3 regions of the Bacillus cihuensis genome follow, and region 3 is predicted to be linked to each of the others. Evidence: riboswitches for the same ligand, from Rfam matches in the RefSeq annotation. Region 3 holds a riboswitch; each other region holds the start of a gene.
The links. A riboswitch is a leader RNA that binds a small molecule or an ion and turns the genes downstream of it on or off. The one in region 3 is predicted to bind S-adenosylmethionine.
Positions count from the first base shown of each region.

Region 1 (10,286 bases), on a different contig from region 3:
TCATAATCCGCTATACGTGTGTCTGGATTCACGACCACATTTTCCAAAACAGCACCAAAGCGAATGGCATCAAAAATTTGTGGTTCTTTTTCACGTGATAGGTTGATTGTTTTGGCATAGCAGCCACCCTCGATGTTGAAAACACCATTAGAAGACCAGCCATGCTCATCATCGCCAATTAATTTTCGACTTGGATCAGCGGATAAAGTGGTTTTACCTGTTCCAGACAAACCAAAGAACAGAGCAACATCCCCTTCTCTACCGACGTTTGCTGAACAGTGCATCGGAAGAATTCCTGCTTCGGGGAGCAAGTAATTCATAATGGAAAAAACAGATTTTTTCATTTCTCCGGCATATTCAGTCCCACCGATTAGTACGGTACGTCGTTCAAATGAAATAATGATGAATGTTTCTGATCTTGTTCCGTCAACGATAGGATCCGCTTTGAAGCCGGGAGCAGAAATGACCGTAAATTCTGCTTGATGACCGAGTAACTCCTCATTATTCGGACGCACAAACAATTGATGGGCAAACAAGTTGTGCCAAGCATACTCATTGATGACCTGAATAGGAAGGCGGTGCTGAGCATCTGCGCCAGCGAATCCTTTGAATACAAAAATCTCATCTTTTTGTTTTAAATAGTTCATTACTTTATTGTAAAGGTTTGCAAAAGCATCTTCAGAAATAGGTTGATTCACCGGACCCCAGTCGATTTTGTCATTGAATGCTAATTCTTCCACTATATACTTATCTTTAGGAGACCGTCCTGTATATTTTCCGGTTTCTGCGCTAACTGCACCAGTTGATGTAAGAATGCCTTCATTTCTTTTAAGAACCTTCTCAACTAATTGAGGTACAGAAAGCTGTACGTTTACATTTGATCCGGTTAATAATTGATGTAACTCATTTGAAATGCCCACTGTATTCATATATGAGATACCTTCCTTTACTGTTATTTATAGAAGTAGTATAACACATTAGGTTTAATAGTCTATACTAATTGTAGTGTTAAACTCATTTTTTTCAGAAATAGGTAATTTACCCCGTATTATGGGCTGTAGCTCCTAACTTAAGGCTAAAAGGAATTGAAAAAGCGTAGCGCATGTATTTGCGACACTAGACGGGACTAATATTCAGTGGGAATGAAGTAAAACTCCACTGATTGAAATAAAGGACACATGTTAATGGTTCCTAAGATTAAGGAAAAAATTCTTGACACTTTTCCGTGTATTACGTTATTATTTTAAATTGTACGGATTCTCTTATCCCGAGTTGGTGGAGGGACAGGCCCTAAGAAACCCAGCAACCTGCCGAAGTGTAGAAATTTTGAGAAAGATTTATTGCAAGTAAGCAATTTTTCTTTTAATAATTTTGGCGTTGGTGCTAACCTGAGCAAGGTAAAAGACCCTTGAACGATAAGAGTGAAAGGATAGATTCAGTTAATAAACCTTTCCTCAATGACAGGGAAGGTTTTTATGTTTTTCGGGAACACTGATGAACAATGCTGAGAAGTTCTGCATCTATTATAGAAACCAATAAGGGAACGAGCTCCGTCAAAAAAGGTGGATGAAATGGATGGGGTAAAATCCTCCGTTTGCGTACCTAACACATATTTTCAATATTTAAGGAGGAATTAAGATGTCAACAAAACGTCGTCTTTTTACTTCTGAGTCTGTTACAGAAGGCCATCCGGATAAGATTTGTGATCAGATTTCAGATTCAATTTTAGATGCTATTCTTGAAAAGGATGCTAATGCGCGTGTTGCATGTGAAACTTCAGTAACTACTGGTCTTGTATTAGTAGCTGGTGAAATTACAACATCTGCATATGTAGATATCCCGAAAATCGTTCGTGAAACAATTGCAGGAATTGGCTATACTCGTGCAAAATTTGGTTTCGATGCTGAGACATGTGCTGTTTTAAGTTCAATTGATGAGCAATCAGCAGATATCGCTTTAGGTGTTGACCAAGCGCTTGAAGCACGTGAAGGTACAATGAGCGATGCTGAAATCGAAGCAATCGGTGCAGGGGACCAAGGTTTAATGTTCGGATTTGCTTGTAATGAAACAGAAGAGCTTATGCCACTTCCGATTTCATTGGCACACAAACTTTCTCACCGTTTGACTGCTGTTCGTAAAGATGGCACACTAGCTTACTTACGTCCAGATGGAAAAACACAAGTAACGATCGAATATGATGAGAACAATCAACCGGTTCGTGTTGATACAATCGTTATTTCAACACAACATGATGAAGAAACAACATTAGAACAAATTCAAGCAGACTTAAAAGAACATGTAATCAAAGCAGTCGTTCCTGCTGAATTAATCGATGCTGATACGAAGTACTTCATTAACCCAACGGGTCGCTTTGTTATCGGTGGACCACAAGGTGATGCTGGTCTTACAGGACGTAAAATTATCGTTGACACATACGGCGGGTATGCACGTCACGGCGGTGGCGCATTCTCTGGTAAGGATGCAACAAAAGTTGACCGCTCTGCAGCCTATGCTGCTCGTTATGTTGCGAAAAACATCGTAGCTGCAGGACTTGCTGATAAAGCAGAAGTGCAATTGGCGTATGCAATTGGTGTAGCGCAACCAGTGTCAATCGCAATTGATACATTTGGAACTGGAAAAGTGAGCGAAGAGGTATTAGTTGACTTGGTGCGTGCTAACTTCGACCTACGTCCAGCTGGTATTATCAATATGCTTGACTTACGTCGCCCAATTTACAAACAAACAGCGGCTTATGGACATTTCGGCCGTACAGACGTTGATCTTCCTTGGGAACGCACAGACAAAGCAGCAACATTGAAAGAACAAGCTCAATAATATCCAAAAAAAGAGGAATCCACATTGTGGTTTTCTTTTTTTTGGATAATTTACTAAGAAATACTGGGAGGTATGAGTTATTATAGAAGAGACTAGGAGAGCGTGTAAATGCGTATAGCGATTTTCTAATTGTGAGGAGCGAGTCAATTTAAGAATAAATATGTGTAAAAGGGTGAAAGTTAGATCTCACATCTAAAAGCACTTGAACATAATATGCGATGAATAGAATGTGAGGTCAGACGCACCCTTTTAATAAGATCAATCTAGAATTTGTTTCTCATTCTTGTAGTACTGCCCTTTTTCCGCGTATTCGCGGACGATGCGTTTCATGTCTTCCCGATCTGCATCGTTCAGTTCCCGCACGACTTTAGCGGGGCGCCCGAAAGCGAGTGTATGGGGTGGAATAACTTTCCCCTGTGGCACGAGGCTTCCAGCACCGATAAATGCTCCCTCGCCGATTTCTGCTTCGTCCAGAATGATTGACCCCATCCCGATAAGCGCTCCTTTGCGTAGTTTGCAACTATGTAGGGTGACTTGATGACCAACAGTCACTTCATCTTCAATAATGAGCGGGTTGTTTGGGCTTTGATGAAGAACGCTGTTATCTTGAATGTTCACTTTGTTACCAATAATGGTTGGCGCTACATCGCCGCGAATAACAGAATTGAACCAGATTGTTGTTTCCTCGCCAATCATGACATCGCCCGTTACGACAGCGTTATCAGCGAGGTAGGCACTCGGTGCAATTTCTGGTTTTTTTCCTTTATAGGCGTAAAGAATCATTAATCCATCATATCCTTTCCGTTTCGTTATTTTTACTATACAATAGTTCGAGGTATTTCGTTATAATAGATTCAATCTTTATGCGATAATTAGACTGAAGTCTTAATCCGTGTACGAACAATTTTTGTAAATAGTATTATAGCCTGATAATCCGGGATAAAATAAAGAATAGCAAAGTGTAAATAAAGATTTAGCATCTTGAGGAATAGTAGGAGGAGATTTTCATATGTGGAAATGGGAGGCAGACGTTACCCCAAAAGGAGTCATCGTCATCGTTCATGGTGCTATGGAGCATCACGGACGCTATAAATGGCTATCACAAATGTGGCGGTCCGCCGGTTACCATGTGATTATGGGAGATCTTCCAGGGCAGGGTATGACAACTCGTGCATATAGAGGACATATTCAATCCTTTGATCAATATTTACTTGAAGTAAAAAAATGGATCGAGGAAGCATATCAATATTCCCTCCCGGTTTTTTTACTTGGTCATAGTATGGGTGGTTTAATTGCAATTAGACTACTCCAGCAAGAAGAGTTGGATTTAGCAGGGGTTATTCTTTCATCCCCTTGTTTAGGGTTAGTGAAACACCCATCTAAGCTAATGACTGCGATTTCGTTAGGATTGAATGTGACGTATCCGACGTTCAGAGTGGACTCAGGTTTAACCCCTGAGCTTGTCACAAGAAATGAAGAAGTAAGGGAGTCGGATTTAAACGATTCTTTATACGTAACGAAGGTTTCGGTTAGGTGGTATCGTGAGCTTACGAAAAACATGAAAGAAGCTTTTGAAGATATCCCTGAATTTCAGGATATTCCCTTGTTGTTGATGCAGGGAGGCGATGACCTCGTTGTCGATAAACGCCCGGTTCGCGAATGGTTTAATTATAATCTTTGCAGTGAAAAACAATACAAAGAATGGCCACATTTATATCATGAAATATTTAATGAGCCGGAACGCGATGATGTATTTCAATATGCGCTAGGTTTTGTGGAAACGAGATTAAAGACGCTCGGGTATGTCCTCTGACGAAAGGATCACCCTCCTTTTTTGGCAACCATATTGAAATGTAAAAATAAAAGAATAAGAAGAGTCAGGAGTAGCAGCACATGAAAAACGCAGAATTTTGGATCGAGAACTTAGCGATGATTCCTCATAAAGAAGGGGGATATTTTAAAGAATTGCTTCGCTCAGAGAAAGAAATAGTCACGGAAACTTCTAAAAAGAGACCGTATTACACGAGCATTTATTTCTTACTCCGTGCAGGAAATCCTTCTCATTTCCATCGTTTACAATCGGATGAAGTATGGTATTTCCATACTGGAGACCCATTGAATATACATATCATTCATCCAAATGGTGAATATGAAAAAGTGAAGCTCGGACTTAATGTGGAACAAGGAGAAGTTTTGCAAGCTGTTGTTCCAAAGGGAGCTATATTTGGGTCGGATGTAGCTGAAACTGCAGATTATTCATTAGTAAGTTGCATGGTCTCCCCTGGGTTCGACTATCAGGATTTTGAGTTATTCACCCAGCGTGAATTACTAGCAGATTATCCTAGTCATGAACAAATCATTAAGAAACTTGCTTATGAAGAGTTACCTGAATAAGATGTGAACGAGATTGGTTTAAAACGAGCCAATCTCGTTTTAAACCAATCTCGTTCGTATTGACTCCGTTTATTTAGTTTTCCCTTTTTCGGGTAAACCCGAGATATCTTGTCCCTTGAAAGTGTAAATCACCAGAATCCCCTTCAGTTAATTGGCCATATTCGAAGTCCATTATCTGGAATTCCATTCGATCGTCGCCACTATCAACTTCAAATGTAATGTAATAATGATTATAGGCCCTCGTTTCCCCTCCGCCGTGTATACTAGTTCTTTTGGCAACAACTCTAGCTGGGACCGTTAATCTAGGAGCATCATTATTGCTGCTCCAAGTTGAAATCCCCTTAATCATCGCAATGATTATAATTCCGAAAATAATGACAAAAACTATGATAAAAAAATAGGTGCGATTTCGAACAGAAAATCACTTTGTGCTCCATACATGGTGCTCGCCCCTTTAGTATTATTTTATATATACGATGGCGATTGGTAGCAGTTTCAGAAATAAGGAAATTTCCTATAAATAAAGTGCCAGACCTTACACAACATTAGAGTGTGAGGTCTGGCACTTTAAGGTACTCTATATTTTAAGATTTTACTTTCTTTTTTCAATAGCAACAATAAACGGCGGCTTATTCAACTGATTGATGAAACCGTATTGTAGAACATGAGCTTCGTCCTGGGGTAGCGACGTGGCATAATCGAGCAAGGCATTACGTTCGATTGCACCTTCTGTGTGACCATGGTAGATGACAAGAACGATGATTCCGTTGGGTGCCATGATCTCAAGTAGCTGTTCAATCGCAGCAATGGTTGTATCAGCACTGGTGACGATGGACTTGTCGCCACCTGGAAGATACCCTAAATTGAAAATGGCAGCTTTCACTTGACCAAATTTGTGCTCTGGCACATTGGCTTTTATATGCTCATGCCCAGTATAAAAAAGCGTACATTGCTGCAGCAGATTTTCCGTTTGTAATTTTTCTTTCGTATTTGCTATTGCTTCCGGTTGAATATCGAAACCATACACATGTCCAGTTTCACCAACGAGTTGTGCCAGATATGCTGTATCATGTCCATTGCCACAAGTCCCATCTATTGCAATGTCACCCGGCTCAATTGTCTTCTCAAGCAGAAACCGAGCGAAGGGAAGAATTTTCATAAGTATCATCGTTTTTCACTTCCAGTGTCATTGTTAAATTTATCTTAAATTAGCGGGCAGTAATACCTCATTTTCGTCAAAATCGAAAAATACGCGTCGAATTTAAGATTTATGCTTCAAATCAGATTTGATAAAATTTCCCTTGCCAGCTGTCCCGTTTTCTTAGCTCTGCATCAATTGAATTCAACACATCCCATTTATTTACGCTCCACATTGGTCCGATCATCAAATCGATCGGACCGTCACCAGTAATTCGGTGAACAATCATTTCAGGGGGGATGATCTCCAATTGATCGACAACAAGGTTCACATAATCTTCTTGTGTTAAAAATTCGAGCATCCCTTTTTCATATTGCTTGACCATTGGCGTTCCTTTTAGTAGATGAAGTAGGTGAATCTTGATTCCTTGAACGTCCAATTTCGCTACTTCACGAGCTGTTTCCATCATCATGTCATAGTTTTCGAGTGGTAGACCGTTAATAATGTGTGTACAAACGCGGATCCCATGTTTTCTAAGCTTGGCAACGCCTTCTTGATACATTTTGTAGTCGTGAGCACGGTTAATGAGTAACGCTGTTCGTTCATGGACGGTTTGCAGCCCAAGCTCGACCCATAAATAAGTTCGTTCGTTCAGCTCAGCCAAATAGTCGACAACATCGTCAGGAAGACAGTCAGGTCGGGTCGCGATCGATAATCCAACTACACCATCCTGACTTAGTACGCTTTCGTATTTTGCCCGTAATTCAGAAACAGGGGCGTGAGTGTTTGTATACGCTTGGAAGTAGGCCATATATTTTCCGTTTTTCCATTTTTGATGCATTTTTTCACTGATTTTCTTAAATTGAACATCCAACGGCTCAACTCGATCTCCAGCAAAATCACCTGAACCAGCAGCACTACAAAATGTGCAGCCACCATGTGCCACTGTGCCATCACGGTTCGGGCAGTCAAAACCGCCATCCAGTGCTACTTTAAAAACTTTATGTCCAAAATGCTTTCGCAAATGATAATTCCAAGTATGATATCGTTTATTGTCCATCGCATACATAAACGGCTTTGTTTGATTCAAATCAAAAACCTCCTAAAGCTAAGCTTTGCTTGATTATTATACTACAGTCAAGCGTTTCGAAAAGAGGAAATGGTGTAGTGATGTATTTTTGTATGAAGGACATGAGGGCGGGGCTTCGCGACTTATTAATATAACCACTACTTAGTTTATTATAGAATGTCACTAAATCCAGCTTCACACCGCCACCATTATGATTTGGTGAGTATATTGTACTGCTTGATTGATCATTCATGATAAATGGTGACGCTTTAACGACATATTAGTTTTGTACCAAAATTACTTAGAAAATGGCATAGATAAAAATAACCTGAAACTAGTAATATTGTGGTTTTTCATGCAATTCATCTCTCCACTTCTTTTTATCCCGCATTAACGGGCAGTATAACCTCCACCTCTAGGCTTAGAGGAAGCTTAGGTGGGAGGGAACTGCCCGTAAAAGCCGGCTTGGTGAGATACAGTGGAACTTGCCGATGCGTGAGCAGAGGTTTAGTTGAGGCCCACAGGATGTGGGTCACACAGACGTTGCCGCAGGATGTGGCGTACTTAGTCTGTGATTCATTGATCGGGTTCGTAGTTTCACTTTATCGTGATATCTGTTTCATACCGTGCATATATTCAATAGAGTAAAAAATGTGAGGTGTAGAAATGGATCAACAACGAGAGATGTTTACTCCGATGAAATCATATGTTCCTTTTCGTGGCTTATTCGATCCTTGTCCACCAATCGGAAAAAAGTATTACAGTACTCCGCCTAATTTGTATTTAGGATTTCAGCCACCAAATCTTGAACAGTTCACTCCGCAAGAGGCTTTGAGAAAAGGGACGCTTTGGAAGGTGTTCTACGATTACTATGACAATCCTTATAGGCGGGGAGGAGATAGCGGACATGGCTAATACGATGCCGATTGAGTATTATCAGCAATTGGAAGAGATCCAAGCCATTGATTTTGTCATTGATGAATTGGTGCTATACCTAGATACACATCCCACTGACCAGAATGCCATCCAACAATATAATCACTTTGCCCTATACAGCAAACAAATTAAACAGAAATTTGAAGAGTGTTATGGTCCTTTGCAAAAAGGAAGTGTGAATAATCGGCAGGATTATTGGGAATGGAGTGGTCCTTGGCCATGGCAAGTTTAAGCAGAAAGAGGTGGGGAAATCTTGTGGATTTATGAAAAAAAACTACAATATCCAGTGAAAGTAAGTACGTGTAACCCAACACTTGCTAAGTATTTAGTGGAGCAATATGGAGGGGCAGATGGTGAGCTTGCCGCTGCCCTCCGCTACTTAAATCAACGGTATACGATTCCTGATAAAGTTATTGGACTGTTAACAGACATTGGTACAGAGGAATTTGCCCATCTTGAAATGATTGCAACGATGATTTATAAACTAACGAAGGATGCGACACCTCAACAATTAAAGGAAGCAGGTCTTGGGGAACATTATGTACAACATGATAGCGCACTATTCTATAATAACTCAGCAGGTGTTCCTTTTTCTGCTACTTATTTTCAGGCAAAAGGAGACCCAATTGCTGATCTTTATGAAGATATTGCAGCAGAAGAGAAGGCAAGAGCTACTTACCAATGGATTATCGATATGTCTGATGACCCAGATTTGAATGACTCTTTACGTTATTTGAGGGAAAGAGAGATTGTACATTCCCAGCGGTTTAGAGAAGCGGTAGAAATACTGAAAGACGAAAGAGATCGCCAGAAGTTTTTTTAGGAAAAAGACGATTCTTCCGCAATTAGGAAGGTCGTTTTTTTGATGAAATGGGTGTTTAGTTCTGAACGAATCTAGTTAGATACAAAATTTCTATAGTTGAATGATATTGACAATATTAGGAATAGAAAGTATAGTTAAATCAATTTTAATACCAACTAATCCAATGTGAATAATTTAATCGTGCTTATTATTTTATGAATAAGAAAAAATCTATTGTGAGCACTATGTCGAATCTAGCTATCGTTAGGTTTAAGGGGTAACAAAAGTTCTTCTTACAGCAAGTAATGAAATAAAGTGAAACTTCATTCAGAGGAATTGTACTGCCCGTTAATAGGGGATAAAATCCAAATCCATTAAAGAAAAAGGGGAAGATGAGATGACAAATGAAAATGAATTGAAATTCGATACGATTGCACTACATGGAGGACAAGAGATTGATCCTGTTTCACGTTCAAGAGCGGTACCAATCTATCAAACTACGTCTTACGCATTTGATGATACCGATCATGCTGCATCGCTTTTTCAAATGCAGGAAGAAGGGTACATCTATTCGAGGAACGCCAATCCAACGAATGCAGTATTGGAAAAAAGATTAGCGCAATTAGAAGGCGGTGTCGGGGCATTTGCAGTCTCCTCTGGACAAGCGGCTATTTCCATTGCGTTATTAACAGTTGCAAAATCTGGTGACGAAATCGTTGCGACCAATGCTTTATATGGGGGAACTTATAATTTGTTCTCGAAAACATTGCCGCGCTTTGGAGTTACCGTTCGGTTTGTAGATGGAACGGATTTTCATGCAGTTGCGGAAGCGATAAATGAAAAAACAAAAGCTATATTTACAGAAACGATTGGGAACCCAGGATTGCAAATTGCTGATTTGAAAGTTCTTAGTAGAATCGCTCATGAACATGGTGTGCCACTAGTCGTTGATAATACATTTACGACGCCTTATTTAACAAGGCCGATTGAGTTTGGCGCTGATATTGTCGTTCATTCAATAACTAAATTTATCGGTGGTCATGGTACATCGATTGGGGGAGCTATTGTAGACTCAGGGAAATTTCCATGGGATAACGGTAAATTTCCAGAGT
Region 1 covers NZ_KI632495.1:2,401,745-2,412,030, reverse strand. Annotated here, with positions in the region: gene pckA (phosphoenolpyruvate carboxykinase (ATP)) at 1-929, opposite strand, end outside; SAM riboswitch class I at 1,260-1,422, shown strand; gene metK (methionine adenosyltransferase) at 1,639-2,835, shown strand; gene V179_RS0117295 (gamma carbonic anhydrase) at 3,094-3,615, opposite strand; gene V179_RS0117290 (alpha/beta hydrolase) at 3,845-4,648, shown strand; gene V179_RS0117285 (cupin domain-containing protein) at 4,729-5,229, shown strand; gene V179_RS0117280 (DUF2500 domain-containing protein) at 5,303-5,578, opposite strand; gene V179_RS0117275 (class I SAM-dependent methyltransferase) at 5,822-6,397, opposite strand; gene V179_RS0117270 (TIGR01212 family radical SAM protein) at 6,510-7,457, opposite strand; gene V179_RS0117265 (spore coat associated protein CotJA) at 8,121-8,351, shown strand; gene V179_RS0117260 (spore coat protein CotJB) at 8,344-8,604, shown strand; gene V179_RS0117255 (manganese catalase family protein) at 8,626-9,195, shown strand; gene V179_RS0117250 (O-acetylhomoserine aminocarboxypropyltransferase/cysteine synthase family protein) at 9,572-10,286, shown strand, end outside.
Region 1: it holds a riboswitch for S-adenosylmethionine, as region 3 does, so the genes downstream of both, metK (methionine adenosyltransferase) here and V179_RS26730 (riboflavin kinase) in region 3, are expected to answer to the same signal.

Region 2 (10,286 bases), on a different contig from region 3:
TTGTTTTCGTTGGAATAATACCATGCAAAAAGATAGAGTGTCAATGTATTATATTTCTATTTTATGAAAGTCTGTTAAAAAAACTTGCCAACAATCGTTTTTATATAAAGTGAAACTTCAATCATTGAGGGTTTTCTTCATCCCTCAATGATTGTTAGTCTTATTCTACTGTCGCTTAGATTTTCGCTCTTGCTTCGATCATTCGACAGTACAAACTCTATTCAATGAATCAGAGACAGTACGCCGCGTCCTCATGTCTTCGTCTTTGTGACACACATCATGGGCACAAACTTTATCTCCGCTCATGCATCGGTAAGATTCATTGTATCTATCCAATCGGACCCTTACAGGCAGTTGATCCCACCTATCTTCTTTTAGCATGCTTAGAATCTTAAGGTTGGGATCTTACTGCCCGTTAAGAGTGGAAAAAATTATTTTACCGTAAGTGAATGGATGCCAGTAGCTTTTTCGATTGCTTGTTCAAGATCATCGATTAAGTCTTGGGCGTTCTCAATCCCCACTGATAAACGTACCAAATCTTCGCTTACGCCAGCTTTCTCAATTTCTTTCGCAGTAAGCTGTTGGTGTGTCGTACTTGCTGGATGGATGATTAAACTTTTTGCATCCCCAACGTTCGCAACATGAGACCAAAGGCGAATAGAGTCGATCAGTTTTGCTCCCGCTTCTCTGCCACCTTTAATGCCAAATGTGACAATGGATCCTGCTCCTTTTGGTAAATATTTATCAGCCAATTTCTTATCAGGATGATCTTCATTACCCGGATAGTTGACCCAAGAAACCGCAGGATGATTTTGTAGATAATCGATGATAATTTTCGTATTCGAAATATGTTCCTTCATTCTCACATGTAATGTTTCCAATCCTACCGCAAATTGAAATGCGCTCTGCGGGCTTAATTGTGGCCCTAAATCTCTAAGCAGTTGAACACGAGCTTTTGTAATAAATGCAGCTGGGCCACATGCTTCACTATACACCATTCCGTCATAGCTTGGATCTGGTTCAGTAAATCCTGGGAAATTCGGTGAATTATAATTAAACTTTCCTGCATCTACAATGATTCCGCCCATTGTCGTGCCATTCCCCAGTAACCATTTTGTTGCGGAATGAACGATAATATCAGCGCCAAAATCAATCGGTCTGCATAGATATGGTGTCGCAAACGTACTATCGATAATGAGCGGAACACCTGCTTCATGTGCAATATCTGCTACTGCTTCAATATCAAAAACACGCAAACTTGGATTCCCGATCACTTCCGCAAATACCGCTCTTGTTCGTGAAGTAATCGCTTCTCTAAAGTTTTCAGGACTATCAGGTGATACAAAATGGACCTTTATCCCATATTTCGGAAGTGTGTTGGCAAATAAATTATATGTACCGCCATACAAAGTGGATGCAGCTACAATTTCATCCCCCGCACCTGCGATATTCATAATCGCTAACGTGATTGCAGCCATACCACTAGATACTGCTAATGCACCAATGCCCCCCTCTAATAACGCTACTCTCTCCTCGAACGTCGTTACGGTTGGGTTATGAATTCTTGAATAAATATAACCACTCTCTTTCAAACCGAACAAATTAGCTGCATGCTCTGTGCTTTTAAAAGCAAAAGCATTACTTTGATAAATTGGTAATGATCTAGCTCCAGTAGTCGGGTCAGCCTCAAGCCCACCGTGTACACTTAATGTCTCAAATCGATAATTGTTTTTTTCTTCTCCCATGCAAATCCACTCCCTTTTCGTCATTTATTCCTTATTTTTCGCCCTGGCAAACTAAGTGGATGAGAATCAAAAAAAACCTCTTTAAGAAGAGGTTTTTATCAACTCTTCTTATCTTCCAGAGCTAATACTCTGCTGGAATTAGCACCGTGTATGATATTACATACCGGTTGCCGGGCTTCGTAGGACCAGTTCCTCCACCACTCTTGATAAGAAATTATTTTAATTTTCGGTAAATTAATCTTAGGACTAATATATCACGGCCTATAGTGCTCGTCAACTTTATTTTTATTTTGCCCTACGTCAAATATTGCTGCCGGATAAATGGGAACTTAAGAAGACCCATACCTCACACGCATCGACTTTTACCGTGTCATTGATACGAAGTGTTGTTGGGCCTTCTTTACAATTCCAGCTTTTTTAAGAGAGTATACAAATAAGGGACAGATTGGAATGCGTAAATTTTCTCCAACAATTGTCCTTCTTTAATAAGCAACAAACAAGGGACACTTTCTATCTTATATTGTATTGAGATGGCTGGAATATAGTTCATATTCATCTTGCCGCTTTTTAATTTAGGATACATCTCTAACACTACAGTTAGCATTTTTGAAGCGACCTGACAAGTTCCACACATCGGGGTATACAAATATAAGCAAAAAGTATCCTTTTGTTGAATCGCGTCATTTAATTCTCTTTCATTCCATTCTTGCATGGTAATACCTATCCTCTATTCTAAAAATTTCATTTTCACATCTATTTTAGCTGAAAGTAGCATAGTTGAAAGATGTTTTAGCGGGGCATCCGCCACTTGACGATACATTTTATCTATATAAATATGGGATGCATTGGGCAATTCACGCATCAGCTGTTTCCTAAGTTTTTCTCCAGAATCATCTGCGTCTACGAGGATATAAACATCTTTGTCTTCCAACTCTTCCACAAGTTCATCCAATCGAACTAAAGAGATTGTCCCGTTTGTACAGATAATCTCAATATCTTCATTCAAGATCTTTTTTACTTGACGCTTATCAGAAGTACCTTCGACAATAAGAATTTTTTCAACCTCAGGCTTCACGAACAACATCATCACCCATCTTTTAGTTCATTCAATGTACAAAAGTTAAGCGCCATCCATTACCATGAAGGATCAATCCTGTAGCACGCTACTCGCCTAATCCTAATGGCGGCGGTGCGGAGACGGATTTTCGGGACTTTCTATAATTAAATAAGTATACCTGCTAAGTAGGTAGGTTATATTAGAAGGTTGCGAAGACCCGTCCCCATGTCCTTCATACAGGAAATTTCAATAATTGACCGATAAAACAAGGAAGACCGTCGCAGCAGTCTTCCTCATTTAACACGTTATCCTTCGTTAATCATTGCTTCGTAAGACTCTGCTGTCATTAATTTCTCAATTTCACTGTTGTCAGACGGTTCGACTACGATCATCCAAGCCTTCTCATAAGGGGATTCGTTGACAAACTCAGGGCTATCATTCAGATCTTCATTCACTGCAACGATTTTACCGCTGATCGGTGCATATAATTCAGAAACTGTTTTAACAGATTCCACGCTGCCGAATGGCTCGTCCGCTTTAATTTCATCGCCTACTTCTGGAAGCTCAACAAACACGATATCACCAAGCTCTGATTGCGCAAAGTGTGTAATTCCGATACGAACCGTTTCACCTTCAGTTTTAACCCATTCATGTTCTTCCGAGTAACGTAGTTCTTTTGGTGTTGTCATTAGTAAATCCCTCCAAGTATGTAGTACTATCACTCTTATAGTATAAAGTAGATTTTCCAATTTGGAAGTGTTTAAATCCAATTCTTCTCAAATTCTTCTTCTTTAAAACCGACTGTTACCGTTTTCCCGTCTGTAACAATCGGACGCTTTATTAACATTCCGTCTGAAGCTAATAACTCTAGCATCTCTTGTTCAGAAGCATCTTTCAAACGATCCTTCAATCCCATTTCACGATACTTTTGACCACTTGTGTTAAAAAATTTCTTTAATTCCAGACCACTGTTACGGAACAACTCTTTCAATTCAGAACTTGAAGGCGGATTTTCCGCGATATGGATGTCTTTGTATGTAAGTTCATGTGCATCAAGCCAATTTTTAGCTTTACGGCAAGTTCCGCATTTTGGATACCAATAAAATGTTAAGGCCATTTTCTCACCACCTATTGATAGAATACCCGTTTTTTAGTCGTAATACAAAATAAACATGACGTAAAAAACACCATCATTTTCCACGGAGGATAAATAATATAGTATGCTACATTCGCCTAATCACAATGGTGGAGGTGCGAAGTTAATTTTGCGAAGCCCCACGCCCCACCCCCATGCGCTTCATTCAAAAAGACTCCCAGAATACCTGAACAGTGAAGACGCTCAAGTTCTCAGAGTCTTTATTTCATTTTTTAATCTATAACACAAATTTTCCTGCTTCAATTAATTTAACAGAGGCTTCACGCTTTTTGGCAATAACATTGATGGGTGTATGTCTAGTTAACTTGCGAAGAGAAGAAAGCATAATACGCAATGGATCGCCCGTTTCTATAGCAATTAAAGTTTCCTTTGCATGCTGCTCGATTTCATTAAATGCTTCTTGAACGAAGATTTCTGTGTAAAGAACCTTTTGTTTGTTCTTTAGTAATCCATTTGTAGCTATTGCCTTTTCTGTACGCAGAATAACAGATTCAGCCGCATATGCAAGTGAGACGATATCCGCAATGTTTACCAGAATTTCTTGCTCTTCCTCAAGCTTAGGTCCAAATTTTTGTGCAACAAGTCCTGCCGCAAGCAAGCCGATTTTCTTTGCATTTCTCATTAGCATTTTTTCTTGTGCCAATGGCTCATCGCTTGGTTCCTCAGGCATCATCATCATTAATTCTTCTTGGAGAGTTTGAGCTTTTTGTAGAAGGGGTAACTCGCCTTTTAACGCTTTTTTCAAGAATGTTCCCGGTACCAATAAGCGATTGATTTCATTCGTCCCTTCAAAAATGCGATTGATTCGTGAATCGCGGTATGCTCGTTCAATTTCGTACTCTTGCATAAAACCATAACCGCCATGTAGCTGGACGCCTTCATCTACAACATAATCCAACACTTCTGTAGCAAAGAATTTATTCAATGAACATTCAATCGCATACTCAGCAATGGATGCTGCAACCGCTTTGCCATCTTTCACTTCTTCATCTGACAGCTGGCTCATTCTTTGTTCAAAAAGTCCAACTGTACGGTAGACTGAACTTTCGGCTGCAAAGATTTTCGAAGCCATCGTCGCCAATTTTTCTTTTGTTAAGTTAAATGATGAAATGGCTGTTTTGAATTGTTGACGTTGGTTCGTGTAGCTTACAGTAAGGTCGAAGGCACGCTTCGCCCCTCCTACTACACCTACACCTAATTTATAACGTCCGACATTTAATATATTGAAAGCAATAACGTGCCCGCGACCAGCTTCACCAAGGAGATTCTCAACTGGCACTTGAGCGTCTTCAAGGATCAACGTACGTGTAGACGAACTTTTGATTCCCATTTTCTTCTCTTCAGCGCCGACAGATACACCTGAAAATTCACGCTCTATGATGAAGGCTGAGAATTTTTCTCCATCGATTTTTGCGTATACAATGAATACATCAGCAAATGCCGAATTGGTTATCCATTGTTTTTCGCCGTTTAATACGTAGTGAGTACCTTTTTCATTCAGTCTTGCTACAGTTTTTGCTCCTAGAGCATCCGATCCTGAACTTGGCTCTGTCAAAGCGTAAGCGGCAATTTTTTCACCTGTTGCAAGCAGTGGCAAGTATTTTTGTTTTTGATCTTCGTTCCCGAAAAGAACGATTGGCAGAGAACCAATTCCAACATGAGCACCATGTGTAATTCCAAATCCGCCTGCACGAGACATTTTCTCACCAATTAGTGCGGAACTGACTTTATCAAGACCGAGTCCTCCGTATTCTTCTGGAACATCTGCCCCTAACAAGCCGAGTTCACCGGCTTGTTTCAGCAATTTCACTGAGCGATCGAATTCGTGGCTCTCTAAATATTCAACCTCTGGTAATACTTTATTAATGACAAAGTCCTCCGTTGTTTTTGCAATCATTTTTTGCTCATCCGTGTAATCCTCTGGAGTGAATATTCGATCATACGTAATGTCTTCAATAAAAAAACCGCCGCCTTTAATCAACGTTTCAGTTTGCTTAGCCATCTACCGTACCTCCTAATCGAATTCAAGGGTCAGGCCCTTCCTTGTCAGCCAAGAAAATCATTATCCAATTAACTCAAATACTCCAGCAGCTCCCATGCCGCCGCCAATACACATCGTTACGATGCCAAATTGCTGATTTCTGCGTTTCAATTCATGAAGCAAGCTTAGCGTTAATTTTGTACCGGTGCACCCTAGTGGATGACCGAGGGCAATTGCACCGCCGTTTACATTCACAATTTCCTCATTTAAACCAAGTTCTCGGATGATTTGGATCGATTGTGAGGCAAACGCTTCATTCAATTCAAATAAACCAATATCTGAGAGGTCCAACCCCGCTAGTTTTAATGCTTTAGGAATTGCCGCTACCGGACCAATCCCCATAATTTCAGGAGGTACGCCAGCTACTGCAAATGAACGAAATTTCCCCAGTGGAACGAAGCCAAGTGAAGTCGCCTTCTCACGATCCATGACCATAACAGCCGCCGCCCCGTCACTTGTTTGTGAGGCGTTACCAGCGGTTACTGAACCTGTTAGTGAAAAAGCTGGTCGTAACTTGCTAAGAATATCTATTGTGGTTCCTTCACGTGCACCTTCGTCTGTCGTAAATTGATAGCTTCTTAAATCAGGCTTTAAATCCGCACCAACAGAATGAATGGTTACATCAACGGGCACAATCTCATCAACAAATTTTCCAGCCGCAATTGCCTTTGTTGCTTTTTGATGGCTCCGAACCGCAAAAGCATCTTGGTCTTCACGCGAGATGCCAAACTTCTTTGCTACTTCTTCTGCTGTATGCCCCATTCCCATATAATATTCAGGTGACGTTTCCGCAAGCTTTGTATTCGGACGAGTCACATGCCCCATCATTGGTACCATACTCATGGATTCTACTCCGCCAGCAATGACTGTATCGCTAAATCCAAGCATAATTCTTTCGGCACCATAGGCAATACTGTTCAAACCGCTTGAACAATAGCGATTGATGGTAATGGCAGGTACAGAATTGGGCAAACCGGCAAGTGCGCCGATGTTTCTTGCCATATTTAAGCCTTGTTCTGCTTCTGGCATGGCACATCCAATGATTAAATCATCAATGCTTCCTTCGTAATTGCCAGCACGCTTCAATGTCTCTTTCACGACAAGAGCACCTAGGTCATCCGGCCGCACTTTGGCAAGAGAACCTCGTTTCGCTTTCCCAACTGGCGTTCTTGCTCCAGCTACTATTACCGCTTCTCTCATAAGGATCCTCCTTATTTTAAATGTAAGAATCTACCTAAATGCATATATCATGATTAGTTGCGCAGCGGCTTTCCTTTAAGAAGCATATGTTGCATTCTCTGCTGTGATTTTGTCATAGAAATTAAGCTTAAGAATGCTTCTTTTTCTAAGTTTAATAAGTATTGCTCATCCACCTCTGTACCAAATGGAACTTTACCGCCAGCTAGAACAAAGGCAAGCTTTTTCGCAATGACCATGTCGTGTTCAGAGAGATATCCTGTTAGGCGCATCGACTCTGCTCCTAGTAACAGAGTTGCATACCCCGATTCGCCAACTACTGGAATTTTTTCCTTTACTGGAGCCCTATAGCCTTGATCATGCAAAGCCAGAACCACTTGCTTCGCATCATATATTAAGTGATCTGGATTTACGCTGATTCCATCCACCAGATTCAAGAAATTATTTTCACGTGCTTCTTCTCCCGATGAGGAAACCTTTGCCGTAGCAACCATTTCAAATACTTTGTTTACGACTTTCTGCAAATCAACTTCCACACCTTTTGGCAAGCTTGTCAACGTCTTATAATAAAGCTCCTTCGCTCCTCCACCGCCAGGAATTAAACCAACTCCCGCTTCAACAAGGCCCATATATGTTTCTAAAGATGCTTGAATACGAGCTGCCGGAAGACACACTTCAGCACCTCCGCCTAAAGCCATATTAAACGGGGCTGCAACAACTGGTTTCGAACTGTATTTTATCTTTAACATCGCTTTTTGGAACTGAGTGATGACCATATCTAATTCGAAAATATTGTCATCCTGCGCTTCCATTAGCATTAAAGCAATATTCGCTCCGACACAGAAATTCTTCCCTTGGTTACCAATAACCAGACCTTTATAATTCGCTTCTACTTCCTCAATCGAATAGTTGATCATTTGAATGATATCAAGTCCGATTGCATTGTTTGGTGAAGTAAATTCAAGTAATGCCACATCATCACCGATATCAATTAAGGCTGCACCACTATTCTTTTTAATGACCCCTTTTTGTTTTTTCATCTTTTTTAAATCGATTACTTTAGGGTTTTCGATAACTAACTTATATTCACCATGATGGAAGTACAGCATTTCACCTTGTTCATTTTCTTTGTAAAAGTGAGTGAACCCATTTCTTAGCATTTCTTTTATCCATTCTGGTACGTGAACGCCTTCTTGCTCTAATTTCGTTACGGACTTCTCTAGACCAATCGCATCCCATGTTTCAAACGGACCATGTGTCCAACCGAATCCCCATTTCATTGCTTGATCAATTGCTACTATATCGTCTGCGATTTCACCAAGCAGTACAGCAGAGTAAGTGAGCACCGGGGTTATTATCTTCCACAAAAGCTGTCCGGCACGATCATCCGCATATACGAGCGCCTTCATTTTATTAGAAAAACCTTTTGCCTGCTTGCTCATTTCAGTCGAGGGCGTTTTTAGTTTCTTTCTCGGAATATATTCCAAAGTTTTTGGATTAAGTTCGAGAATTTCCTTTCCTTTTTTCAAATAAAAACCTTGGCCGCTTTTACTTCCCAGCCACTCTCTTTCAACCATATTGTTTACGAAATCAGGAATCTGAAAAACTTCCTTTTCTTTACCAGCTACCTGTTCATATACATTTCTTGCTACATGAGCAAATGTGTCTAACCCAACAACATCGAGTGTACGAAACGTTGCACTTTTCGGTCTACCAATCATTGGTCCTGTGATGGAGTCTACTTCACCGATACTTAAACCTTCTTTTAACATTTCTTGTACAGTTACAAGCAAACCATATGTTCCAATTCTATTAGCTATGAAATTGGGTGTATCCTTCGCTTCGACAACCCCTTTTCCAAGGACATCTTCACCAAACTGTTTCATAAATAAAAGCACTTCTGGATCCGTCATTTTTGTTGGAATGATTTCAAGCAGCTTTAAATAACGAGGAGGGTTGAAGAAATGAGTTCCTAAAAAATTCCTTTGAAAGTCTAACGAACGCCCTTTTGCCATAGCCTCAACCGAGATTCCAGATGTATTGGAACTGATGATGCTCCCTTGCTTCCTATACTGATCAACTTTTGCAAAAATTTCTTTTTTCACATGTAAATTTTCAACGACGACCTCAATAATCCAATCCACAGAGCCAAGTTTTTCTATGTCATCTTCAAAGTTACCTGCCTCAATTAGTGCGAGATTACTTTTTGAAGTAAGTGGGGCAGGCTTTTGTTTCAAGAGGTTTTGAATAGATGTACGGCTTAATCGGTTTCTAACCGCTTTATCTTCTAGTGACAATCCTTGTTTCTTTTCATCCTCAGAAAGCTCTCTGGGGACGATATCAAATATATAAGTTGGAATTCCTAAGTTAGCAAGGTGTGCAGCAATCCCTGAGCCCATAACCCCTGACCCTAAAACAGCGGCCTTTCTGATTTGTCGAACCAAGTTCATATCCCCCTTACTTAATTGTTTTGAATGAATACTCATTCATTTTTTCATTAAAAAAATACGCGACCTTTTTCTATCTTAAATATAGTTGATTTCAGAAAATTCCGCAATCATTATTGGCTAAAAACGCCACTTTTTCATTCAACAAATGGTGACATATTATTTCTCTAACCACAAAGACTAACGAGGTAGGAGGTGATTCGTAAATGGTTAAGCGTAAAGATAACCCATCAAAGGCTGCAGTAAGTGCAGCGAGCGTAAAAGGCAACGCAGGTCCTGGAGTAGAAGGACATGGACAAAACAAAGTGAACAGTACAAATAATCAATTTAAAAAATGAAGTTGTTCCTCACTATAGTATGTATTCCTTTTAATAGTGGTGTTCTTTAGAAGAACGATGAGGTGGGAGGAAATATGATGCAACAAAATATGCAAGGCAACCAGCCACAGAGCCAAACTCCTATCGGGGTTATGAAACAGCCACCCCAAATGGTTTCAACGAAAGATAGCCTTTATTTAAAAGATATGCTTTCTTGGAATTTACTTGCTATGAAGAAAGCTCATTTCTTCGCCGCTCAATGCCAAGATCAACAAGTCGTGCAAGCCTTGAATAAATATGGCCAAATGCATCAGCGCCATTATAAC
Region 2 covers NZ_KI632498.1:392,935-403,220, reverse strand. Annotated here, with positions in the region: gene V179_RS0123760 (O-acetylhomoserine aminocarboxypropyltransferase/cysteine synthase family protein) at 432-1,745, opposite strand; SAM riboswitch class I at 1,851-1,958, opposite strand; gene V179_RS0123755 (thioredoxin family protein) at 2,146-2,457, opposite strand; gene V179_RS0123750 (toprim domain-containing protein) at 2,473-2,829, opposite strand; gene gcvH (glycine cleavage system protein GcvH) at 3,108-3,491, opposite strand; gene V179_RS0123740 (arsenate reductase family protein) at 3,563-3,919, opposite strand; gene V179_RS0123735 (acyl-CoA dehydrogenase family protein) at 4,176-5,960, opposite strand; gene V179_RS0123730 (acetyl-CoA C-acetyltransferase) at 6,021-7,199, opposite strand; gene V179_RS0123725 (3-hydroxyacyl-CoA dehydrogenase/enoyl-CoA hydratase family protein) at 7,253-9,646, opposite strand; gene V179_RS30310 (YuzL family protein) at 9,850-9,981, shown strand; gene V179_RS0123715 (hypothetical protein) at 10,056-10,286, shown strand, end outside.
Region 2: it holds a riboswitch for S-adenosylmethionine, as region 3 does, so the genes downstream of both, V179_RS0123760 (O-acetylhomoserine aminocarboxypropyltransferase/cysteine synthase family protein) here and V179_RS26730 (riboflavin kinase) in region 3, are expected to answer to the same signal.

Region 3 (10,286 bases):
TTGAATGGATAGAGGTGTATGATGAAGAATTATAATTATAAAGCGAAAAAAAAGAAAAAAGATGACGGAAAACAGGGCATGGATGATGGATGCGTACCTGGATGTATTGACTTTTTTCTATGGCCTTTGCAACTGTCCGTATTAGGTTATCAGATCATTATTAATCTATCTTAATATAAAGTAATGAATGATGAGGTAATGGTTCATCAATTCGATTCAATTGAGCATAGAAGAGTTAATCTTATCATTTTCTAGTGAAGGGGTATATGAACATGGTATTTCGATTAAAGAAGCTAACTTTGCAACTATGAATGATTCTGAGTTGAAAATGGTTTTAGAAATTGCATCTTACTCATTGTTAGCAAAAGAAGTGGTAGATTTAAATTTTCAAAGAGTAAATGAGTCATGATTAACAATCTATTGCTCAATAATAAAACATTCTTTGCTTAAGTAGGTGCATCATTTGCTAAATATAAAGGGGGAAAACGAGCTTATTTAAGTAAAGGGATCCATATTTATGTATGTCTGGGTAGCTGTAGCCTATGTAGGAGGATTAATAAGCTGTTCGGTATTAATAATTGAGGGATTTAAGTTCTATTCGAATTATTCGTTAATCTATATCTTTGGAGGCGTTATGCTAACTCCTATTTTCCTGTATTTGGTCCTCTAGATACTGCCTGGTTTTAATCCAGGTAAAGTTCTATTAACGATATTCGTAATATTGATTTGCTGAGAAATCAATTCAATTTGATAAATTATGTTGTTATCGAAACTTATGATGATAAAAAAGTAAGGATTCCAACTTATAATTTACTTGATGATTTTGATTATCAAGTAATGGTTGATCAATTTATATTTCCATATATGACAGAAAACGCGAGAAAAGTTTGGGATCGTAAAGTGGATTTAAATGTATTGTTGAAGGAAGTAAGATATGAACGGCAGGAGCGGAAGATTGATTAGAGCTTTATGATTGTTGCAGAACTAACCTCCAAACTCCGTATAGTGGCCTTTTCTCTTTATGTTTCGGATTAAAAAGAACTTTTGAGGAGAAATTAAGGGAAACGGAATGGAGGTTTCTTTATAATGGAAAACAACAATCATCAAGATACATTTACGGTGGCGGGAACAAACATTGATGCAGTTAAAAGAAAAAATGAACGTTCAGGTATGTCTTATAATGAGGTGAAAGAATTGCTAGCTAAAACCACGGGTGGACATGGTACAGAAATTTATAGTGACACCAATATTGAGGAAGTTAAGAGGGAAATCACAATTCATGAAAAAAAATAAAGAATACCCTAAGGCAGCTTTCTTAAAGAACTCCTGCCAGACATATTCCTTAAAGAATTCGCTCTGTTAACATAGGAGTCTTAGTAATAACTTAATGGCAATCTTTTATCAACGTTAAACATGTATTGTGAAGTATCAGAAAAATCAGATAGTAAATACTTGACAAAAAATTGAACATTTTATATATTGAATGTAATAATTATTCTAAGTAATCCGATGTGATTTAAAATTTCATATATATAGAATCTTATCAAGAGAGATGGAGGAACTGGTCCAATGAAATCTCGGCAAAAGGCTCTTTATGAGTACTGTGCCAATTCCAGCGAACTAATGGTTCGAAAGATAAGAGGAGACAATGGTAGCTTGTTTGTGTACATTTCACTCTTCTTATCACTTTAATAAGAAGAGTTTTTTTGTATTTACAAAATATAAAAGGGGATGTGTAGATGATGAACAATCAGGATGCACCATTCGAATTTGACACTATTTTACTTGGTGAAGGGAAGGAAGTTATTACTGAATCTCTTTTTGGGAGAGTGGTACATGGTAGGAAAATGGGACGGCAATTAGGTTTTCCTACAGCCAATGTAGATGCAGAAAATGTCTTGTTAGCGAATGGGGTATATGGCGTACAGGTAGTTGTAAAAGAAAAGCAATATCGAGGCGTTATGAATGTTGGTGTTAAACCAACATTTGGATCAACTTTGAAAAAAACATTTGAGGTTCATCTTCTCGACTTCTCCGATGACCTATATGGAGAGTTCATAGAGTGTCAACTTCTTTTTAAAGTCAGGGAGGAGCAAAAGTTTGCTTCAATTGATTTATTAAAAATACAAATTACGGAGGACATCAATCGTGCAATCGAAGAATTTAAACAATTTGAGGATTTTTATAAAGACGGAGAAAGGAAAACCCTTAGGAAAAAGCAAATATCTGAATCTGCCTGATTTACAATTCTTTAATTGGTGCCATTTACAGTATGGGTTAAACAAAGGAATTTATAATACAATTGATAACTGGTTTTACGAGTATGGCATAGTCAATATTCTCTCACGCAGAATTTATCTATTGTCCTTTTTAGAGTTTGCCAAAGAAGTAGAATCGGAGCTGAAGCGAGATAAAGTAATCCGATTTGGAAGTGGCGGGCTTGTCAAAAAACTGCATGAATTCTTGGACGTTTATAAAATGGAATCTAAAGATCGACTTTAACAATATAGTTGTCGTAACAAAATATGTATAACAATAGGAAATGTATTTAGCAAAGGGGCTAAATACTTACCTAAAACCAACTAAACAAATATGTTTAATTATAATTGAAACTAGTAAAGCGAAGAAGTCAAAAAGCGAATGGGGAGAGAGGAAAGTGGCTAAAAAGAGAATTTATCTAAATGCGTTTGATATGAATTGTGTGGCACATATGTCCCCTGGGCTGTGGGCACATCCAGAGGATCAATCACATCAATATAACAATATAGAGTATTGGGTAGAACTCGCGAAATTATTGGAAAGAGGACGATTTGATGGTTTGTTTATTGCGGATGTAATTGGCATTTATGATGTGTTTGGAGGAGATAAGACTGCTACAGTCCGCCAAGCAACACAAGTACCTGTCAATGATCCGATGATGCTTGTTTCAGCAATGGCTCGTGCGACGAAACACTTAGGCTTTGGGATAACCTGTTCGACAACTTTCGAACACCCCTATACATTTGCTCGAAGAATGTCAACATTGGATCATTTAACAAACGGCCGAATCGGTTGGAATATAGTGACTTCCTATTTAGAAAGCGGCACTAAAAATATCGAGATCGGCGATAAGTTTCAACATGGGGAACGCTACAATATCGCGGAGGAATATTTAGAAGTTTGCTATAAGCTGTGGGAAGGAAGCTGGGAAAATGATGCGGTTGTAAAAGATAAAGAGAGTAGGGTTTTTACTGATCCGACAAAAGTGCATGAAATCAATCATCATGGCAAATATTTTGATGTGCCAGGCATTCATTTATGCGAGCCTTCACCACAAAGAACCCCTGTTTTGTATCAAGCAGGAGGTTCAGCGAGGGGGCGTCAGTTTGCAAGTAAACATGCGGAATGTACATTTATTTCTTCACCAACAAAAGAAGCAACAGCTGCATATGTAAAATCTTTGCGAGATCTAGTGGCTCTAGAAGGACGAGATCCAAAAAGTGTAAAAATATTCACCTTAATGACCCCTATTGTTGGTCAAACGGAGGAGGAGGCTTGGGCCAAATATGAGGAGTTAGTAAGCTATATCAATCTTGAAGGTGCCTTAGCTTTATTAAGCGGTTGGACCGGTATTGACTTCTCAAAATATGATTTAGATCAAGAGATCAAATATATGGAAACAAATGCTATGCAATCAGCTGTCGAGGTTATTACGAAATCGAGCCCAAATAAACAGTGGACAGTACGTGAATTGGCACAATTCTCTGGAATTGGTGCGATAGGTCCTGTCGTAGTAGGAACACCTGAACAAATTGCAGATACCTTTGAAGAATGGGTAGCTGAGACGGATATCGATGGATTTAACCTAGCCTATGCCATAACGCCTGGCACATTTAAGGATGTTGTAGATCTTGTTATTCCTGAACTACAAAGACGTGGGATTTTTAAAACGGAATATGAAGAAGGTACGTATCGAGAAAAGATTTTTGGCAAAGGTCAGGCGAAATTACCTGAAAATCATATTGGATCTAGTTACCGAAACATTCATTTATTAGAGCGCGTCTGACATGGTGAATAATTGAAAACAAAGGAGAGAGACAAATGACTGTAGTGATAGATCAAGTAAAAAATTATGTCGAGATAGCGGCTGGGCTTGCAGCTGAGTTTGCTGTTGATATTAAAGAGCGTGATAAAAAAGGCGGGGTTCCTAAAGCTCAAAAGGATGCATTAAGAAAGAGTGGGTTATTACAACTTCTAATTCCGAAAGAGTATGGTGGCCATGGGGAATCTTGGGTGACTGTAAGTCAAGTAATTCGGGAACTGGCAAAGGTGGATGGTTCAGTTGCCCATATATTTGGCTATCATACATTTTTTGTAGCTGATTTCTTTTTGATTGCCTCAGAGGAACAAAGAGCTTATTACCTAAAAAAAACAGTGGAAGAAAATTTATTTTGGGGCAATGCGTCGAATCCGTTAGATCGTAGTTTATTCGCTACGGATGAAGGAGATCAATTAATTTTAAATGGTAAAAAATCATTTAGTTCAGGCTCCCCAGACTCCGATTATTTGTTAATTTCATGGGAGGAAAAAGGAAATCCAACATTATTTATCGGGGCTATTCCGACGAATCGCGCTGGGGTGACTGTTCTAGATGATTGGGATGGAATCGGTCAAAGACAAACAGGGAGTGGGACGGTTACTTTCGAAAATGTAATGGTTGAGAAAAGTGAGGTTTTCCCTGAGGGATATTCAGATAATGGCTCAGGAACATCTGCATTTTCCACACTCGGAGCCACTATTTCTCAAACTGTGCTGTTGAATGTCTTCGTTGGGATTGCACAAGGAGCCTTAGAAGAAGCTAGGCAGTATACGCTAACCCAATCCAAACCTTGGTATACATCAGGCTATCAAAAAGCAATAGAAGATCCATCGATTCAAAATAAATATGGACATTACTGGATTAATCTTCAATCAGCGATTGGCTTAGCAGATCGAGCGGCTGAAAAATTCTCCCAAGCATGGGAAAAAGGTTTAAGCTTATCAGCAGAAGAACGGGGTGAAACAGCTGTACTTGTTGCAGCTGCGAATGTATTGGCTGGTGAGGTAGCACTTGAGATTACCAATGGTATTTTTGAAGTGATGGGTGCTCGTTCAGCCACTAGGAAAAATGGCTTCGATCGTTACTGGAGAGATGTACGTACACATACGTTACATAATCCTGCTGAATACAAACGACATACAGTTGGAAAATGGTTCTTGAAGGGAGAATACCCAGCACCAGGGGCCTATGCATAATTCTAATAAATCTAATCGTGTTAAGTAAAGGATGTAGCAATTGTGTTCTGTATTAAAACAAGGTTTAGTTCGATAATCTTGTTTTTGTTTTGCGCTTTTACTCTATTTAACTTGAAAAATATAGTGATTTTAAGGAGGAAACTATGAATAAGAGTCGATTATATATCAGTCTAAGTCTACTGCTTCTTTTCGCAACGATCTTATCAGGTTGTTCGGAAAATACAGCTAATACTAGTTCAAACAATCAGGGGAATGAGGGGGGAACATTAATTGTTGGCCTTGGATCAGATGTTGATGTTCTTGACCCGACAAGAGAAGGGGGATGGGAAACATTTCGCGTGAACCGGCAAATTCATGAATCACTAGTAACGGAGGATTTATCTAAATCGTCTGTTGATGCAAAGGTACCCGCTCTTAAGCCACAATTAGCCAAATCATGGGATATATCTGAAGATGGTTTAACGTATACGTTTCATCTAAGAGAAGGTGTGAAATTTCACGACGGTACAGTTTTTAATGCAGAAGCAGTTGAGTTTAATATCCGTCGCTCATGGGATCAACAATTTGAATATTATGATCAGATTAGCGCCTCTAAAATGGCACTGACTTATCAATCTTTGAAGGATATTAACATCGTTGATGAATATACGATCCAACTCATATTAAAAGAACCTTTCTCTCCTTTATTAAGAATGCTCGCTCAAGGTAGTTGGGGAACTGGATTGATTCTTAGCCCGACAGCATTAAAAAGATGGGGAAATGATGGGTATGGAGAGCATCCTACTGGAACAGGTCCATTTAAGTTTGTCGAGAGAATTCGCGGGGAAAAAATTGAAATCGCTCGATTTAATGATTATTGGGGAGATAAAGCCCATGTTGATAAAGTCATTTTCCGACCGATCCCTGATGCAGTTGCTAGAGTGACAGCGTTAGAAACAGGTGAAGTAGATATTATTTCATCGCCCTTCCCGGACAGTGTTGCTCAGTTAAAAGAAAAAGGGTTTAACATTGGAGAAGGAGATATTCCTGAAGTATTTTATTTCTCTTTCAATTTTAATAATCCGTATTTTAAAGATCAAAAAATTCGTCAAGCATTCATCCATGCGATTGATCGGGTAGGGCTAACGAAAAATTTATTGAAAGATACAGCTTCCCCTGCGTACGGTATTCAATCACCTGGTAATGAAGCCTATGATCCAGCATTTCAGGATTATACGTATGATCCAAACGAGGCAAAAGCATTATTGAAAGAAGCTGGTTACCCAGATGGATTTACTACCACATTACAGACTTACGCTGGAACAGAAGCAGTTGCTGAATGGGTACAAAGAGATTTAGCAAAGGTAGGGATTAAATTAAATATTGAAACGTATGAATGGAATTCCTATTTATCTGAATGGGGAGCCGGAATGAAAGAAGAAGTCGGCTTAAACAGTATGTCTTGGGGATTTGTTACACCATATTGGTTGTATATTGTGGCGCACTCTGAGAGTGGGTCTAATGTAGGAAAATATCATAATCCGTCATTTGATGAGGCGGTTAATAGTGGGATTCATGAAGTGAATCCGGAAAAGGCGATTGAATATTGGAAAAAAGCGAATGAAATTGTTTCGGAAAATGCTGCTGTTGTTCCACTTTCCAATAATCGAACACCATACGCATTTGGCAAAAATGTAGAAGGTTTTGTAGTACCTGCTCAAGATTGGTATGACTTACATACAGTCTGGCTCAAGAAGTAAACAGTGAGAGGAGGGGAGCCATCCTATGTTGATGTATATTGTTAAACGGATCTTTTCCGTGATCCCTGTCTTATTAAGTGTTACTTTCTTTGTCTTTCTTATTGTCTATCTAATACCTGGAAATCCAGCGATCAACATATTGGGGCAAACGGCGACACCAGAAAGTATCGCAGCTTTAAACAAAGAATTAGGATTAGATCAACCATTTTGGAAGCAGTATACAGTTTGGCTCGGTCAGTTATTGGAAGGTGATTTAGGACAGTCGATCGTCATGTACGTTCCTGTTTCTGAAGTATTACTAATAAAATTAAAAAATACTTTGATATTAACGATTTTCAGTTTAATCATTAGCGTAGTTATTGGGATTACGCTCGGTACTCTCTCAGGTTTAAAGCCTTCATCTTGGTTTGATAAAACGAGTATGTTTTTTGCACAAGTTGGCGCCAATATTCCAGGATTTTTTCTCGGGATTGTTCTCATGTGGTTCTTCTCGTTAAAGTTAGGGTGGCTTCCTTCTTCAGGTATGTACGATTTACGAAATGAGGGCAGTTTGACAAGTTTACTTGAACACACATTATTACCGGCTTTCGCAGCCGCTACGGCATCACTTTCTGTTATAGCTAGGTTGACTCGCTCAAGTGTTATCGATGTTATGAATGCGGATTATATGAATACATTTCGCTCATATGGCATCCCTAAAAGATTAATTATTAAGCGACATTTGTTTCGCAACATTTTATCACCTGTGATTAATATTACAGGGCTGCAAGTTGGTTATTTAATTGGAGGTGTCTTATTCGTTGAAACAGTATTTGCTTGGCCAGGCATCGGAACACAACTTTATAACTCGATAACGGCTCAAGATATCCCAATGATCCAAGCGGGTGTTCTCTTTGTAGCTACTTGTTTTGTAATTGTAAATTTATTAACCGATATTATCGTTATGTTATTAAATCCTCGTCTAAGAGGCTAGAGAGGTGAATACTTCGTATGAGAAAAGCTAGTGGTTTTAGTCAATCTGGATTGCCGTTCCTTTCTAAGAGGACAACAATCGTTGATCTTTTACAACGCCTTTGGATATTTGTCTCTAAAGATAAACTCTTTTTCGTTGGAGGATTGATTGTCATAATGACGGTTGTATTCGCACTTTTTGCACCGTGGATATCTCCCTATGATCCTAATGTTGGAAATGGGGAATTGCGTCTTGCTCCTCCTGGGACGGCTGGTCACCCTTTAGGTGTAGATGATCAAGGCAGAGATATTTTAAGTCGACTTATATGGGGTGGAAGGATCTCATTGTGGACTACACTTATTCCAATATGTATCGCATTTATCGTTAGCGTTGTCTTAGGGTTAACTGCGGGATTTATGCAAGGAAGAACTGGCGGATTTATTATGCGAATTTTAGATGTATTATTAGCATTTCCAACTATTTTATTTGCGATTTCCATTGCGGCTGTACTAGGTTCAGGGATGTATACGATCATGGCTACTATTGCAATTGCCAATATTCCTTATATGACTAGAGTGCTATATGCTGCAGTTGTTGCTGAAACGGGAAAAGAATATATAGATGCTGCTCGGATACTAGGTGCATCTCGTTTTACTATTCTTTTCAAAGAATTACTGCCGAATGTGATTTCTCCTTTAATTGTTTATTCAACTTCGTTAATTGGTGTCATGATTGTATTTTCATCCGGACTTAGTTTTCTTGGACTCGGGATTCAGCCGCCTGATGCAGATTGGGGGAAAATGACTGCAGATGGAATGCAAGCCTTAACAAGAGGAGCCCTCCATTCGGCGACGATTCCTGGTTTTGTGATCCTAATTGTCTCACTTGGTTTCAATTGGCTAGGGGATGGATTAAGAGACTTGCTTGATCCACATAAAAGATAAAGGGGGGAGATTCTTTGCCATTATTAGAAGTTCGTAATCTTCATACAGAAATCACAACGCCAAGGGGTATGGTCAAGGCCATTAATGGAGTGGATTTTCAATTAGAATCTGGAGAAATACTAGCACTAGTTGGTGAGTCTGGATCTGGGAAAAGTATGACGGCGATGTCAATCATGGGATTATTGCCTAAAAAAATCGCTAGAATAACCGAAGGAAGCATTCGATTGAATGAAAGGGAGATAACGAAACTAACTGAAAAAGATTATAATCTGATTCGTGGTCAAGAAATGGCGATGATCTTTCAAAATCCGTTAACTGCTTTAGACCCAACCTATAAAATAGGTCAACAACTTTCTAAAACGATTGCTTATAGAAAGAACATCAAGCCAAAAGAGGCAAAAAGAGAAGCTAGTTATTGGTTAGAAAAGGTCGGTATTTCGGATGTTGATCGGGTGATGAATGCGTATCCCCATGCATTAAGTGGTGGGATGAGACAGCGTGTTGTCATTGCCATGGCGATTAGCTGTCAGCCGAAAATCTTAATTGCTGATGAACCGACAACAGCTCTTGATGCAACAATTCAAAAGCAAATCTTAACATTATTAAAAAAAATTAATCAGGAATTAAATATATCCATCATTATAATCACTCATGATTTTGGAGTTGTTGCCAATCTTAGCGACAAAGTGGCTGTGATGTACGCAGGGAAAATTATTGAATATGGTGAAACTCGTTCAATTTTCTCAGCGCCAAGGCATCCATATACACAAGGGTTAATAAAGGCCGTTCCGGAAATTGGCATGAAAAAATTGCATCATCGTTTAGTTCAGATTGATGGAAGCCCGCCTGACTTATTAACATTACCAAATAGCTGTAGTTTTGCACCGCGATGTAGAGAAGCTACTAGTCGTTGTTTTACTCAGGTTCCAAATCAAGTAGCTTTTGGGAACGAGCATTTTGCGGTTTGTTTCAATAGGGAGGTTGAGCGACGTGACCATACTGGTTGAAACGAAAAAAGTAAGCAAATTATACCCTGGAGCAAAGAAGCATTTTGGAATGAAACACGAATCACTCACCGCTGTAGATCAAGTTGATTTAACGATTAAGCAAGGAGAAATCGTCGGTTTAATTGGTGAATCTGGTTCTGGTAAATCTACTTTAGGGCGATTAATAGCTAGATTAATTGAACCGAGTGTGGGCAGTGTGTTTTTTGATGGAAAAGAGATTACAAATCTTTCACATAAAGAGCTGCTTCCTTATTATCGAAATATGCAAATGATTTTTCAAGATAGCAAATCATCGTTAAACCCAAGAAAGCCGATTGGTGAACAAATTGTTCAACCGATGCTACGACTTGGCGTTAGCGATAACCGATTA
Region 3 covers NZ_AYSD01000010.1:42,605-52,890, forward strand. Annotated here, with positions in the region: gene V179_RS30910 (hypothetical protein) at 22-174, shown strand; gene V179_RS31410 (DUF5381 family protein) at 748-963, shown strand; gene V179_RS0100215 (hypothetical protein) at 1,087-1,293, shown strand; SAM riboswitch class I at 1,538-1,642, shown strand; gene V179_RS26730 (riboflavin kinase) at 1,740-2,240, shown strand; gene V179_RS0100225 (LLM class flavin-dependent oxidoreductase) at 2,657-4,045, shown strand; gene V179_RS0100230 (acyl-CoA dehydrogenase family protein) at 4,081-5,274, shown strand; gene V179_RS0100235 (ABC transporter substrate-binding protein) at 5,418-7,013, shown strand; gene V179_RS0100240 (ABC transporter permease) at 7,039-7,986, shown strand; gene V179_RS0100245 (ABC transporter permease) at 8,004-8,909, shown strand; gene V179_RS26735 (ABC transporter ATP-binding protein) at 8,924-9,916, shown strand; gene V179_RS26740 (ATP-binding cassette domain-containing protein) at 9,900-10,286, shown strand, end outside.